4 regions of the Alteromonas sp. V450 genome follow, and region 2 is predicted to be linked to each of the others. Evidence: predicted binding sites of a transcription regulator. Region 2 holds the regulator's gene; each other region holds the start of a gene.
What was found. Region 2 encodes MetJ, which represses methionine synthesis genes. Its sites were predicted from a motif close to TAGACGTCTAGACGTCTA; they were not measured.

Region 1 (3,172 bases), 550 kb from region 2:
TCGTGGTAAGTGCTGTTTTACGTAGCTTACGGTAGTAAGACATCTCACTGGTATTCGCCTTTTTGTTTGGCGTTACCACGTGAAAACCGCTTTCCATCATATCTACGTATTGCTGTGCAATCGCTTCGTGACTAGTACAGTCAACAATCACCGGGTTTACCAGACTATTATCGTTGGCGAACTGATGTAGGCGTTCAACACTCAATCCTTCGCTCGCTGATTCAAGTGCTGCTTTCCAGTCACCGCTTAAATCAATACCTTGACTGTTTAACAGCAGTTTACGGCTGTTCGCAATACCATAAACGCGCAGTTGAATATTGCGTTTTAACAACGCTGGCTGTTGTTTTTCAATTTGTCCTAGTAGTTCAGTGCCCACATTGCCACACCCCACTAGGAATACGTCGATGGTATGGCGGTCAGAGAAAAAATTCTGGTGAATAACCTTTACCGCTTTCTTAGCACGCTTGCTCTCAATTACCGTTGAAATAGAGCGCTCTGAAGAGCCCTGAGCAATAGCAACGTTGTTCACCCGCGCTTGGGCAAGCGAGTTGAAGAAACGCGCTGCCAACCCTTTAGTTTGACGCATTCCATCGCCAACCAAAGTAACAATAGCCAGGTCATGTCGCACTTCGATAGGATCTAGCAATTGATTTTGAAGCTCTAGCGCAAAAGCATCTTCAAGTAGCGTTAATGCACGGCTGGCATCTTTACTTTGAATACAAAAGCTAATTGAGTATTCCGATGATGACTGGGTGATAAGGCTTATTGAAATATTGGCGTTCGACATCACCTCAAACACACGGCTTGCCATGCCAACCATGCCCTTAAGACCAGGGCCTGCTACGTTAAACATGGTTACATTATCAAGCTGAGAAATACCTTTAACCGACGTCCACACTTCGCTCTTCTCATTACTGATTAACGTACCAGGCGCAGCTGGGTTTAGTGTGTTTCTGATCAGACAAGGGATGTGGTGCTGGGCAATTGGGCCGATAGTTTTCGGGTGAAGCACCTTGGCACCAAAATAAGACAGCTCCATCGCCTCTTGATAGGTAAGCTTGTCTAACAGCACCGCGCCTTCCACTTGATTCGGGTCAGCGTTATACACACCGTCTACGTCTGTCCAAATTTCACAGCAGCTTGCGTCTATACACGCCGCTAAAATGGCCGCTGAATAGTCTGATCCGTTACGCCCAAGCGTGACTTTCTCGCCCGCTTCGTTTGCAGCAACAAACCCCGGCATAACAAGAAATTCACTGCCGTCAGTAGGCACATCTGAAAAGCGCGCTTTACTAAGCGACACATCGGCAATACTGTCTAAGTAATCGCCTTCGGCCAGCACATACTTAACCGGGTCGATAACGCGATTAGCGATACCTTGGGCAGATAGCATAGCGCTAAAAAGCGTCACCGAGATGTACTCACCAATACTTAGAATACCGGCAGCAACATTATCAGGTGCAACACCAAGTAGCTTAATGCCTTCAAGGTGCTGTTTTAATACTGAAAGGTGACTATTGATGAATTCTACAACGCTTGCGTGTGCAAACCCGTCGAGTTCTTCGTTTAGGTTGTTGGCAATGCCGGTAACCGTGTCGTTCAACTTATTGAATAACGGCTGGAAATCTTCACCCGCGGCTGCTTGTTCACATAGTAGTGAAAGCGCGTTCGTTACCCCCTTTGGGGCAGAGAGTACAACCGCAGCACCGTCGGTTTGGTGGGTTGCCGTGCTAATTTCCATAACGCGCATGTATCGCGGTGCATCGGCTAGAGAAGAACCCCCAAACTTTAAGACTTTCATATGCTGCTCCTTAAGGTTACGCATGCTAAAACGTGTGTAAAAAAAAGCCCGCTCTGTGTTAGGCGGGCTTTCGTTGTCTTTTGCTTACTTGCACTAGTCAGCGACCGCCCTTTTTAAGGTGGTAATTAACATAATGGTGGTGCGAGTAAGTAGAATCTTTTTCATACAAGCAATTTGCCGTATAGACGTCTATATGTCAACCGCAGTTTTCACTACACTGTATTGCAAAAAGTGCAACACTCTTTGGTTAATATTTCTTTTTAAGGTACAAATGAAGATTTCAGTATAGACACTTACAAGCATCGTAAGCTACCAATTGTGATCACAGAGGAAACATTGGAACCGCGCTTCAGCTATCTGAGACAAGATGTTGAGCTAAAAAGTCCACTAGCAGCCTGATTTTAGGTGCAACATTTCTGTTTGAAGGAAATACAGCCCAAATAGCCTCTTGCTTGTCTTTGTACTCGGGGAATAGTTCTATTAGCTGACCAGAGGCTAGTGCTTTACGCACATAAAAGCCAGGCAGCTGTGCAATTCCCAAACCAGCAATCGCGGCGCTGCATAGGGCGTTTCCGCTGTTATAGCGTACCCTTCCCTGCACAGGAATAGATTGAATTTTATTATCGATAAATAAACGCCAATAAGGTTGTGACCCCACCAGTAACGAGTGCTCTTTTAACTCTTCAATATTTTTAGGCTGGCCTTGCTCTTTAAAATAATCCCTACTTCCGCATACAAATAAATGTCGGGTAGCTAGCTTTTTGGCAACCAGTGTCGAGTCATCTAGTTTGCCAATGCGGATAGCTAGGTCGAGACCTTGCTCAACAATATCAAGCTTTTCGTTTGAAAAGGTGCAGTGCACGCTTATGCCAGCGTACTTTTGCATAAAGGTATTGAGCAAAGGCGCGATGAAAGCTTCGCCAAACGCTACGGGAGCGGTAAGTTTAATGAGCCCTTGCGGCGATGCCTGCAGTGCGCTTACTGCTAGCTGAGCATCTTCGAGCGCCTTTAACGCAGGCATTGCCTGCTGAAAATACTGCGTACCCGCTTCAGTAAGCGATACGCTGCGCGTTGTACGCTGTAGTAATTTTACGCCTAGCTGCTTTTCAAGTGACGCGACTTTACGGCTTATCTGCGCCACTGACGTATCTAGCTTATTTGCAGCCCCGGTAAAATTGCCAACGTCAGCTACGGCACAAAATTCGGCTATTCCCTCAAGATATTTCATTATTGCCACTCACTATTGATACGTTCTTAAACGCAGCACTTATTTCTTATTACAGTCTATTTGGCAAAACTTATTATTACAAATATGAAATAGTGATTTACTAAAACTGTATTTATCATTAGTAATCCGTCTCCTATACTTTG
Region 2 (3,172 bases):
TTGACTAATGCTTATCGATTTGAACATTGGAGGGTACCATTGTTACCACGTGCAGTAGAAAAAATTATTTAAGAAATGGTAACTGGGCTTATTAGACTAAGCAAAGAATAATGATCAACTGTGCTAACGACTCGTCGCCATTGGCACGCTGTCTGCAAACACCGGCGAACGTTACCGGTGAGTCAGATGGATAAGCAGCAAATTATTGTTAATTGCCTTTAACGCCTAACATGTGACATATAGCGTAGCTCAGCTCACAGCGGTTAAGGGTATAAAAATGAAAATGCTTAACGCCCTCTTTGGCCAGTACTTTTACCTGATCCATCGCAATATTGGCGCCAATAAGGTTACGTGTCGCTTGGTCGTCTTCGTCTAAACCATCAAACATTTTATGCAACCAGCCAGGTACATGAACGTTGGTAAAACCCGCAAATTTCACTAGCGTTTGGTAATTAGTGACAGGTAGTATGCCTGGCACAATATCTAAATCAACGCCTGCAGCTGCCGCGCGATCTCTGAAGCGTAAATAAACACTGGTATCAAAGAAAAACTGCGTAATTGCTTCTGTTGCGCCAGCTTCTGCTTTTCTTTTTAAGTTAAGTAAATCGAACTGTGCGTTTGGTGCTTCTGGGTGCTTTTCTGGATAAGCTGCTACCGAAATATCAAAGTCGGCAACGTCTTTGAGCAATGTCACTAAGTCAGAGGCATACATCTCGGTTTTATCAACGCCTTGTGGTAAATCGCCGCGTAACGCGACAATACGACGAATGCCAGAATCCCAGTAGTCTTGCGCTATTTGCTTCAACTCCTCGCGGCTAGCGTCTACGCATGTAAGATGAGGCACTGCCGCTACACCAGTTTGTTGCTGAATGCGTTTTACAACGTCGTGCGTTCTATCTCGCTCTCCGCTATTGGCACCGTAGGTGACCGACATATAACTTGGTTTCAAAGGTGCAAGACGCTCAACCGATTTCCAAAGCGTTTTTTCCATTGCTTCAGATTTTGGTGGAAAGAATTCAAAAGAGACATCTATATCACGCAGTTCCGATAGGGACTGATTTAAAGCGTCGATACCTTGTGCGTATGAAACCATGTTTTTTCTCTACTCTGATGAGGTAATGTCTTTATAGACGTTTAGACGTCTAAATTAAATAATATATGTCTAGACGTCAAGAGGTTTACACTGCTCAATTGACCTTTTCGTCAACTTGTTTAGAATTTCCAGTCATAACATAAATAAGAGTAGACCGAGTTAGCAAAATGGCAGAATGGAACGGTAAATACATACACCCCTACGCGGAGCATGGTAAAAAAAGTGAGCAAGTTAAAAAGGTCACGGTTTCTATCCCAATTAACGTGTTGAAGGCATTAACAGATGAGCGTACTCGTCGCCAAATAAATAACCTGCGTCACGCAACCAATTCAGAATTGTTATGCGAAGCTTTTTTACATGCGTTTACCGGACAGCCTTTGCCAAACGATGATGACCTTCGCAAAGACAATCCTAATCGTGTGCCTGCTGAAGCGCGACGCATAATGGAAGAAATGGGCATTGATCCTAGCTTTGAAAATGACGTGAGTGACGAATAGCAATCATTAAATTCTGTCAAAAAAAGGGCGCGAATTAAGGTATTAAAACGCGCCCTTTTCCACCGTAATTAATGAAGTTTATTGCGGTTCTGGTGACTCCGGTATACGGGCTACTCCAGACGCTATTGCCGCTTTTGATACAGCGCTAGCTATACGTTCACACAAACGAGGATCCATTGGTTTCGGAATGATGTAATCTTTGCCGAAGCATAAGCTGTCACTCTTACTCGCGGCCAGTACTTCTGCGGGCACCTCTTCTTTCGTAATTGCACGCAACGCTTCAACAGCTGCCACTTTCATCTCATCATTAATAGCGGTCGCCCGTACGTCTAACGCCCCGCGGAAAATAAAGGGGAAACACAATACATTGTTGACTTGATTAGGGTAATCTGAGCGGCCTGTCGCCATAATTAAATCTTTTCGTACCTCATGCGCAAGCTCTGGTTTAATCTCAGGGTCGGGGTTTGAGCAAGCAAAAACAATAGGGTTATCGGCCATTAAGGCCAATGTTTCTGGCGGAAGTAAATCTGGACCAGACACACCTACAAAAATATCCGCACCTTCCATAACATCTTCTAGTGTGCGTTTATCTGTATTATTAGCAAACAGCTTTTTGTGTTCGGTCAAATCATCGCGACGAGTATGAATAACCCCTTTTCTATCTAGCATGTATATTCTTTCGCGTTGCGCACCGCATTTTATAAGTAACTCCATGCAAGCTACCGCTGCTGCACCCGCTCCCATGCAAACTATTTTCGCGCTTTCGATGTTTTTTCCCTGAATTTCTAACGCATTTAGCATACCCGCCGCGGTAACAATGGCCGTGCCGTGCTGGTCATCATGAAAAACCGGAATGCTGCAGCGCTTAATCAACTCTTGTTCTATTTCAAAACACTCTGGCGCTTTAATATCTTCAAGATTAATGCCGCCAAATGTATCCGCTATATTTGCGACAGTATTAATAAATTCCTCTGTCGTTCTATGTTTGACCTCTATGTCTATCGCGTCTAATCCAGCAAAGCGCTTAAATAAAAGTGCCTTCCCTTCCATCACAGGTTTAGATGCCAAGGGGCCTAGATTACCAAGCCCTAATATTGCAGTACCATTACTGATAACAGCAACCATATTGCCTTTGGCGGTATATTTATATGCATTATCTGGGTCTTCGGCAATTTCTCTTACGGGTTCAGCAACTCCTGGGCTGTAGGCAAGTGCAAGGTCATCCACACTGTCAGCTGGCGTAGAAAGTTCAACGCGGATTTTTCCTGGAGTAGGCTTAGCGTGATAGTCGAGTGCGCGTTGTCTAAAGTCTGACATGAAATATCGTATCCTTTGAAGTAGGGTTCATTGGTTTGCTGTTTGTGCCACGCATCTGCATCTTGTTGCTTTTATTTTTGAGTCTTAATTAACGCAAATTACTGGCTTAAACGCTGCTGTTGTGTGTTAAATTTGTACCACTTGCTGCAAAGTGCTTCTGAAAAATCAGTATTATTCATAAAAGTGATAGTGGCTATTAACTTACTGATTGTAACTCTATCACAGCCTATCATCGTGTACATATCTGATCAGAATCTTTAGTATT
Region 3 (3,172 bases), 700 kb from region 2:
AACTATAAGCTAGAAAACCCAAACAACCGACTGTTCGGCTTCGCGTCATACGAAGATGATCGATTCAGCAACTTTAACTACCAAGCTACCATTGCTGCTGGTTGGAACCAAAAGGTAATACAAAATAAACGCCACACGTTAGAGTATTCAGTTGGTCCTGGTTATTCATTTATTGAAACGCAAGAAGGTGAAGATTTAGATAGTGTAATACTTCGTGCATCAAGCGCATATTCGTGGAAAATCTCAGACACAGCTAAATTTACTCAAACGGTGAGTACGGAAGTGGGTGCTGACAACACCAAGTCGCGCGCTGAGTCGGCGCTTACAGCTACGATTAGCGGAAACCTTTCTATGCGTCTTTCTTTTAAGTTGGACCACAACACCAACGTTGACGAAAACGTAGAGAAACTTGATACCGAAACTGCGGTTAGCTTAGTTTACAACTTCTTCTAAGTTTTTCTGAATGCCTGGGCCAGCGACAAGGTAGCCTAATAGCTGGAATGGCATGCCGTGAAAACAGAGGTACACATACAAAAAACGCTGCGTATTTTGCAGCGTTTTTTTTGCTTGTTTAAAGCCGATTTTAGTGAAGAATACGAGTTTTGATCGTACCGTCAATCTGTTGAAGCTCTGCCAATGCTTCATAGCCACGGTCTTCTTTCACATCCACGACCACGTAACCAATTTCCGAATTTGTCTGTAGGTACTGAGCTTCAATGTTAATGCCTTTTTCTGCAAACGCTTGGTTAATTTGAGTAAGTATGCCTGGCTGGTTCTTATGCACATGTAGTAAACGCGAGCGGCCGGTGTGTTCAGGAAGCGATACTTCTGGGAAATTCACGGCTGACAGCGTTGAACCATTGTCACTGTACTTCGCTAGTTTACCCGCAACTTCAATACCAATGTTTTCTTGCGCTTCTTGTGTGCTACCGCCTACGTGTGGCGTAAGAATAACGTTGTCAAACGCGCGAAGTGGTGATTCAAACTCTTCCGTGTTTGACTTGGGCTCTACAGGGAACACATCAATTGCTGCGCCGTTAAGGTGGCCGCTTTCCAATGCGTTGGCAAGCGCTTCAATGTCGACCACGGTACCGCGAGACGCGTTGATAAGTATGCTGCCTTTTTTCATTTGTGACAGCTCTTTTTCGCCAATCATATCCTGTGTTTGCGGCGTTTCAGGCACGTGTAGTGATACCACATCAGAAGTATTAAGCAGCTTCTCTAATGATTTGACCTGCGCCGAGTTCCCCAATACAAGCTTATCTTCTATATCAAAGAACTGAACGCGCATACCTAGGTGTTCAGCAAGAATACTCAGCTGCGTTCCGATATGACCGTAACCGATAATACCGAGGGTTTTCCCACGCGCCTCATATGAACCTACCGCTGTTTTTTCCCATTCCCCACGGTGTGCTTTGGCATTTTTTGACGGCACTTGGCGCAGCAGCAGAATGATTTGACCTAGTACTAATTCGGCTACGGAGCGGGTGTTAGAAAATGGAGCGTTGAATACGGGAATACCGCGTCGCTGAGTAGCTTCAAGGTCGACCTGATTCGTACCAATACAAAAACAGCCGATGGCGACAAGTTTTTGGGCAGCGTCAACAACCTTCTCTGTAATTTGCGTGCGCGAGCGGATCCCGACAAAATGAGCATCTTTAATTTTTTCAATTAGCTCATCTTCTGGAAGGGATGTTTTAAGAAACTCTATGTTGCTATACCCATTGTTTTTAAGGGTTTCCAAAGCGCTTTGGTGAACACCTTCTAACAACAATATCCGGATTTTATCCTTCTCTAATGAAACTTTGCTCATGAACTCGTTATCTCTCGCTGATGTGATGTAATGTACTAGAAGAGGTATCTAACCATAGCGTTCTTCTACGTAAGCTCATTACCGTTAATTATAAAAACTGTGTTCGAGTGGCCCTACACATTAATTATTGACGCATTTAACGCGAAATAATGTCTAGAAATTAAAGCCATCTAGACGTCTAAACGGAAATTAGCAGAAAATACGCTAAGTTGAAAGAAGTATTTTCTGCATGTGTCACTATGATGTTTTATCGTACGGCTACTTGAAAGTTTCAACGCCGTTGTCGGTTGCACTAAGCACAATATCGGCGCCGCGAAGTGCAAAAATGCCGTTGGTCACAACGCCTGGTATATTGTTGATAGTTTGTTCCAGTTCGCGAGGGTTTATAATTTCAAGGTTGTGTACATCAATAATGACATTGCCGTTATCCGTCACAACACCTTGACGATATTCAGGATCGCCACCTAGTTTTACCAGTTCCCTCGCGACAAAAGAGCGCGCCATTGGAATAACTTCCACAGGAAGCGGAAAATTGCCCAATACAGGCACGCGTTTGCTCTCATCCACAATACATACGAAGGTACTTGCAGCGCCTGCGACAATTTTCTCACGAGTAAGTGCTGCACCGCCGCCCTTGATCATATGCTTGTGCTCTGTTACTTCATCTGCACCATCAATATAGACTGAGAGGTTGCTGACTTCGTTGAGCTCAAAAACTTCAATTCCCAATGCCTTTAACCGTTCGGTAGAGGCTTCAGAGCTTGACACAGCACCCTCAATCTTATGCTTAATTTTACCCAATTCTTCAATGAAGAAATTTACTGTTGAGCCAGTACCAACCCCAACAATACTGTCGTTTTCAACATAAGAAATGGCAGCTTTGGCAACCGCCTGTTTTTTTGCATTTTGATCCATGGTCACACTCCGAATAACGTTAGGCAAAGTGTAACTTAATTGCATTAAAGCGCCTACCGAAAGGTGTGCATATTCTCTATACAGTAAAAATATACAAACCGTAAAAAGCCGAGGCTGGTATAGCCCTACACATTGGCTTGTGGCAGCTTATTTTGTATAGAGTGTGGTACCAGTTTAAGTACAGCGCGACGACAAGAATGCCAAAACGCGCTAAGTAACAAGAGCGTTGAGCCTATACAAATTCCAGTAACAGCAAGGCTTGACGTTACCATGCCCACATTTTCGATGAGTGACGAAAATGTGTAAATAACATAAACGAGTGCAGAAACCATAATAGCGCGGCGGTCTACAGCGATAGAAATGCAGGCGAGGAGTAAATAAAGTGTCAATACAGCAAACGTAATAAATACACCACCATTACCGTCGAGCACGCCTAAACTGTGA
Region 4 (3,172 bases), 280 kb from region 2:
GAATTGATAAATAACCCAAAAGTTTCTTCGTTAGCAAGCAAGTCGAGATTACCGCTCACTGCTTCAAACAGGTAGCCAAAAATCCAAACCGTGATCACCATATAAAAAACGGCAATCATGAAAGGGGTTGCAACAGCTAGCCACCCTGCAAATTTCCATTTCCGTTCATCATTACTGATTGCACTGTATGCGCCAAGTGGATCTTTTTTAGCGTGCCGGCCTACGGTCATTTCAGCCAACATAACGGGTAAGCAAATAGCAAACACAAAGATGGCGTACATAAGCAAAAATGCGCCGCCCCCATTTTTCGCTGCTCCCACTGGAAAGCCAACTAAATTACCGATACCAACGGCAGAACCTGCTGCTGCTAGTATAAAACCAATGCGCGATCCGAACTGTTCTCTGGCCCCGCTCATATCCCTTCCTCTTGTTGAGTTATTGTTATTTATTATCAGGATGGCGAACTAAATATGACTCACATGTGGCGTCAACGCGTTGTATTGCAGTCTTCATAGGACATATCAATACGCTGTACCATTCCCAAAACAGCATGGTAACAGCAGTCAAATAAAAAGTCTTGATGTTGGACTCACACAAACTCTGTTCAGCCGTATTACCAAGTTACCACATCGCCTTTATAGTCGATAAAGTGGCAAAGTTGGTCGCGATCAAGCAAGGATAGCTGCTTAAGCAATTGGCTAGCGGTGTATTCAGGGGTAAAGAGTTTTTTAGCAGCAACATTTTTCTGAAAAGGCTTTGATAGCCCTGTATCTACTGTACCAGGGTGATAACTCACCAGCATTGCGTCTTTCAACCGCCGCTTGTATTCTACTGATGCTGTTTTAACAGTCATATTGAGCGCGGCTTTAGAGGCTCGGTACCCGTACCACCCGCCCAGTTTGTTATCGGAAATGCTTCCTACTCGAGCACTTAAACAAGCGACTGTTGCATCGTGTTTATCCATTACTCTAACTAAATGCTTTAGCCACAGCGCTGGCGTAATTGTATTTACGGCGAAGTATTCAGCCATAGCCTCGCTGCTTAAATCCTCCAGCCGTTTTTCTGGATGGATGTTTAACGCCTCGTTATGCAAAAAGCCAGTGGTAATAATGGCAGTGTTAATCACCACACCCTTTTCTTGCAGTTGCTTGATGAAAACGTCGATAGCATTGTCATCTTGCGGATTGACAGTGTAATAGTGAACAGTGTCGGTACGCGCATCTTCATCTTGCTCGCGCCTGCTAACGCAAATCACTTCATCGCCTCTTTTTTCACACAGTGTTGCTAGAGCTGATGCAATGCCCCCTGATGCACCTACGATAAGTGTTTTACTTGTCATGTTTCTCTCCTGGTACACAGCGCGCGCATTCACGTTTCTTACCCGTCAGTAAAAACGAAATGGTATAACGATGTTTCGCAAAAACGTTATATAGCGCATCTGCAAAAAACCGTATTACAGGCCAGCGTAAAGGGGCATAAAGCCAGCCCACTCCCACCGCTTTCCATGCTTGATGAGTGACATCCAGGCCCGTAATTAATGTTCCATCCTCTTTTAACCCGTGGATCCTTGCGTTCAAGTCGTCCCAATTAAGCGACGGATACCGTTCGCTAAAGTCAGGGGCCTGAATATCTACTAGCGTCAATTTGTTATGCTTATCTCGTTTTCTTAAATGCTTCATTTCTGCTAAACACAAAGGACAGTAACTGTCGTAAAAAATGATCACCCCGATACCTCTAACGATAAATTAAACAAGACTATGACTGCTTTTCGTCGCTATTTTTGAGCAGCTTAAAAACTATTTGATATGCGTTTATACGATAAAAAAACACGCTTGGATGACTTGAGTTAGTGCGCTGTTGTACCCACACTAATGCCATTGAGGAAAAAAGGTGTTAACAATGGCAAATTTACAAGTCGCTACCCTTGCCGGTGGTTGTTTTTGGTGTATTGAATCAGCCTTCAATAGTGTGGAAGGTATCGTTAAAGCCATTTCCGGATATGCCGGTGGTGAAAAGCCAGAGCCAACATATGAGGAAGTATGTTCAGGTAACACGGGGCACGCTGAGGTGGTACAAGTTACCTTTGATGCCAACATTATTTCTTATCGAGAAGTGCTTGAAATCTTCTTTGCACTGCACAACCCAACGCAACTCAACCGCCAGGGGAATGACGTAGGAACACAATATCGCAGTGCTATTTTCTATCATGACGATACACAAAAAGCAGAGGCGGAGAAAATTATCGCTGAAATTACAGAAGATGCTATTTGGCCAGACCCAGTCGTTACAGAAATAGTAGAAGTTAACAACTACTATCAAGCTGAAGATTATCATCAGGATTATTTTAAAAATAATCCTCAGAATCAGTATTGCTCTATGGTTGTGGCACCCAAGTTGGCGAAATTTAAGAAAACATTTGCGTCACGACTTCGCAGTGACACATAAAAAAAGGGGCGTATCGCCCCTTTTTTGATTAGGTTTGACCCATCCTAAATAGCGTTGACACTTTTCAAACTTATTTTGGAGAGTGTAATGAAATCAAATAGCAGAAGAACTCAACGTGATTATTCCCTCGCTTTTAAATTGGCTGTTGTAGACCAAGTTGAAAAAGGCGAGTTCACCTACAGGCAGGCTCAAGATCACTACGGAATACAAGGTTGCTCAACTGTTTTAGTTTGGCTTCGTAAGCACGGTCGTTTAGATTGGACGGATGGAACACCGAAGTTTCTAACGCGAGGCCACGTCGTGGATAAACCCAAAGCAGAACTCACCCCCGAACAGCGAATTAAAGCGCTAGAGAAAGAGCTTGCTGATACAAAAATGAAAGCTGATTTCTTTGAAGCCGTTGTAAATGTCCTTGAAAGTGACTATGGAGTAAGCGTTGTAAAAAAGCGCAAAAGAAAGTCATCCAAGAAAAAGTGATAGGCGGAGTGTCCGTTGCCAAAGCCTGTCGTTACCTGAAGATTTCTCGTCAGGCTTACTACCAATACTGCGCTCGCTCACTCAAGCGCGAAGCGCTTGAAGGTCAAGTCATTCAGTTCGTCCGTCAGGAGCGAATGATGCAACCTCGCATCGGCACTCGGAAACTACAGTATCTGCTTGCGCTCGAAAAAATGGATATCGGGAGAGACCATCTCTTTAATTTACTGAGAGAAAAGCGGCTATTGGTGCC

Region 1: a site for MetJ is predicted at 1,976-1,993, ahead of thrA (bifunctional aspartate kinase/homoserine dehydrogenase I). Genes of this name have one in related genera too.
Region 3: a site for MetJ is predicted at 1,985-2,002, ahead of serA (phosphoglycerate dehydrogenase). Genes of this name have one in related genera too.
Region 4: a site for MetJ is predicted at 1,805-1,822, ahead of msrA (peptide-methionine (S)-S-oxide reductase MsrA). Genes of this name have one in related genera too.

Annotation. Positions count from the first base shown of each region.
Region 1 covers NZ_MODU01000004.1:2,340,472-2,343,643, forward strand. The annotation lists gene thrA (bifunctional aspartate kinase/homoserine dehydrogenase I) at 1-1,801, opposite strand, end outside; gene BK026_RS10210 (LysR substrate-binding domain-containing protein) at 2,151-3,029, opposite strand.
Region 2 covers NZ_MODU01000004.1:2,889,540-2,892,711, reverse strand. The annotation lists gene metF (methylenetetrahydrofolate reductase) at 209-1,093, opposite strand; gene metJ (met regulon transcriptional regulator MetJ) at 1,261-1,590, shown strand; gene BK026_RS12560 (malic enzyme-like NAD(P)-binding protein) at 1,669-2,907, opposite strand.
Region 3 covers NZ_MODU01000004.1:2,188,145-2,191,316, reverse strand. The annotation lists gene BK026_RS09570 (YdiY family protein) at 1-453, shown strand, start outside; gene serA (phosphoglycerate dehydrogenase) at 584-1,813, opposite strand; gene rpiA (ribose-5-phosphate isomerase RpiA) at 2,072-2,728, opposite strand; gene BK026_RS09555 (hypothetical protein) at 2,854-3,172, opposite strand, start outside.
Region 4 covers NZ_MODU01000004.1:2,611,464-2,614,635, forward strand. The annotation lists gene BK026_RS11370 (sodium-dependent transporter) at 1-416, opposite strand, end outside; gene BK026_RS11375 (SDR family NAD(P)-dependent oxidoreductase) at 614-1,339, opposite strand; gene BK026_RS11380 (thiol-disulfide oxidoreductase DCC family protein) at 1,329-1,724, opposite strand; gene msrA (peptide-methionine (S)-S-oxide reductase MsrA) at 1,900-2,445, shown strand; one part of gene BK026_RS11395 (IS3 family transposase) at 2,533-2,905, shown strand; one part of gene BK026_RS11395 (IS3 family transposase) at 2,905-3,172, shown strand, end outside.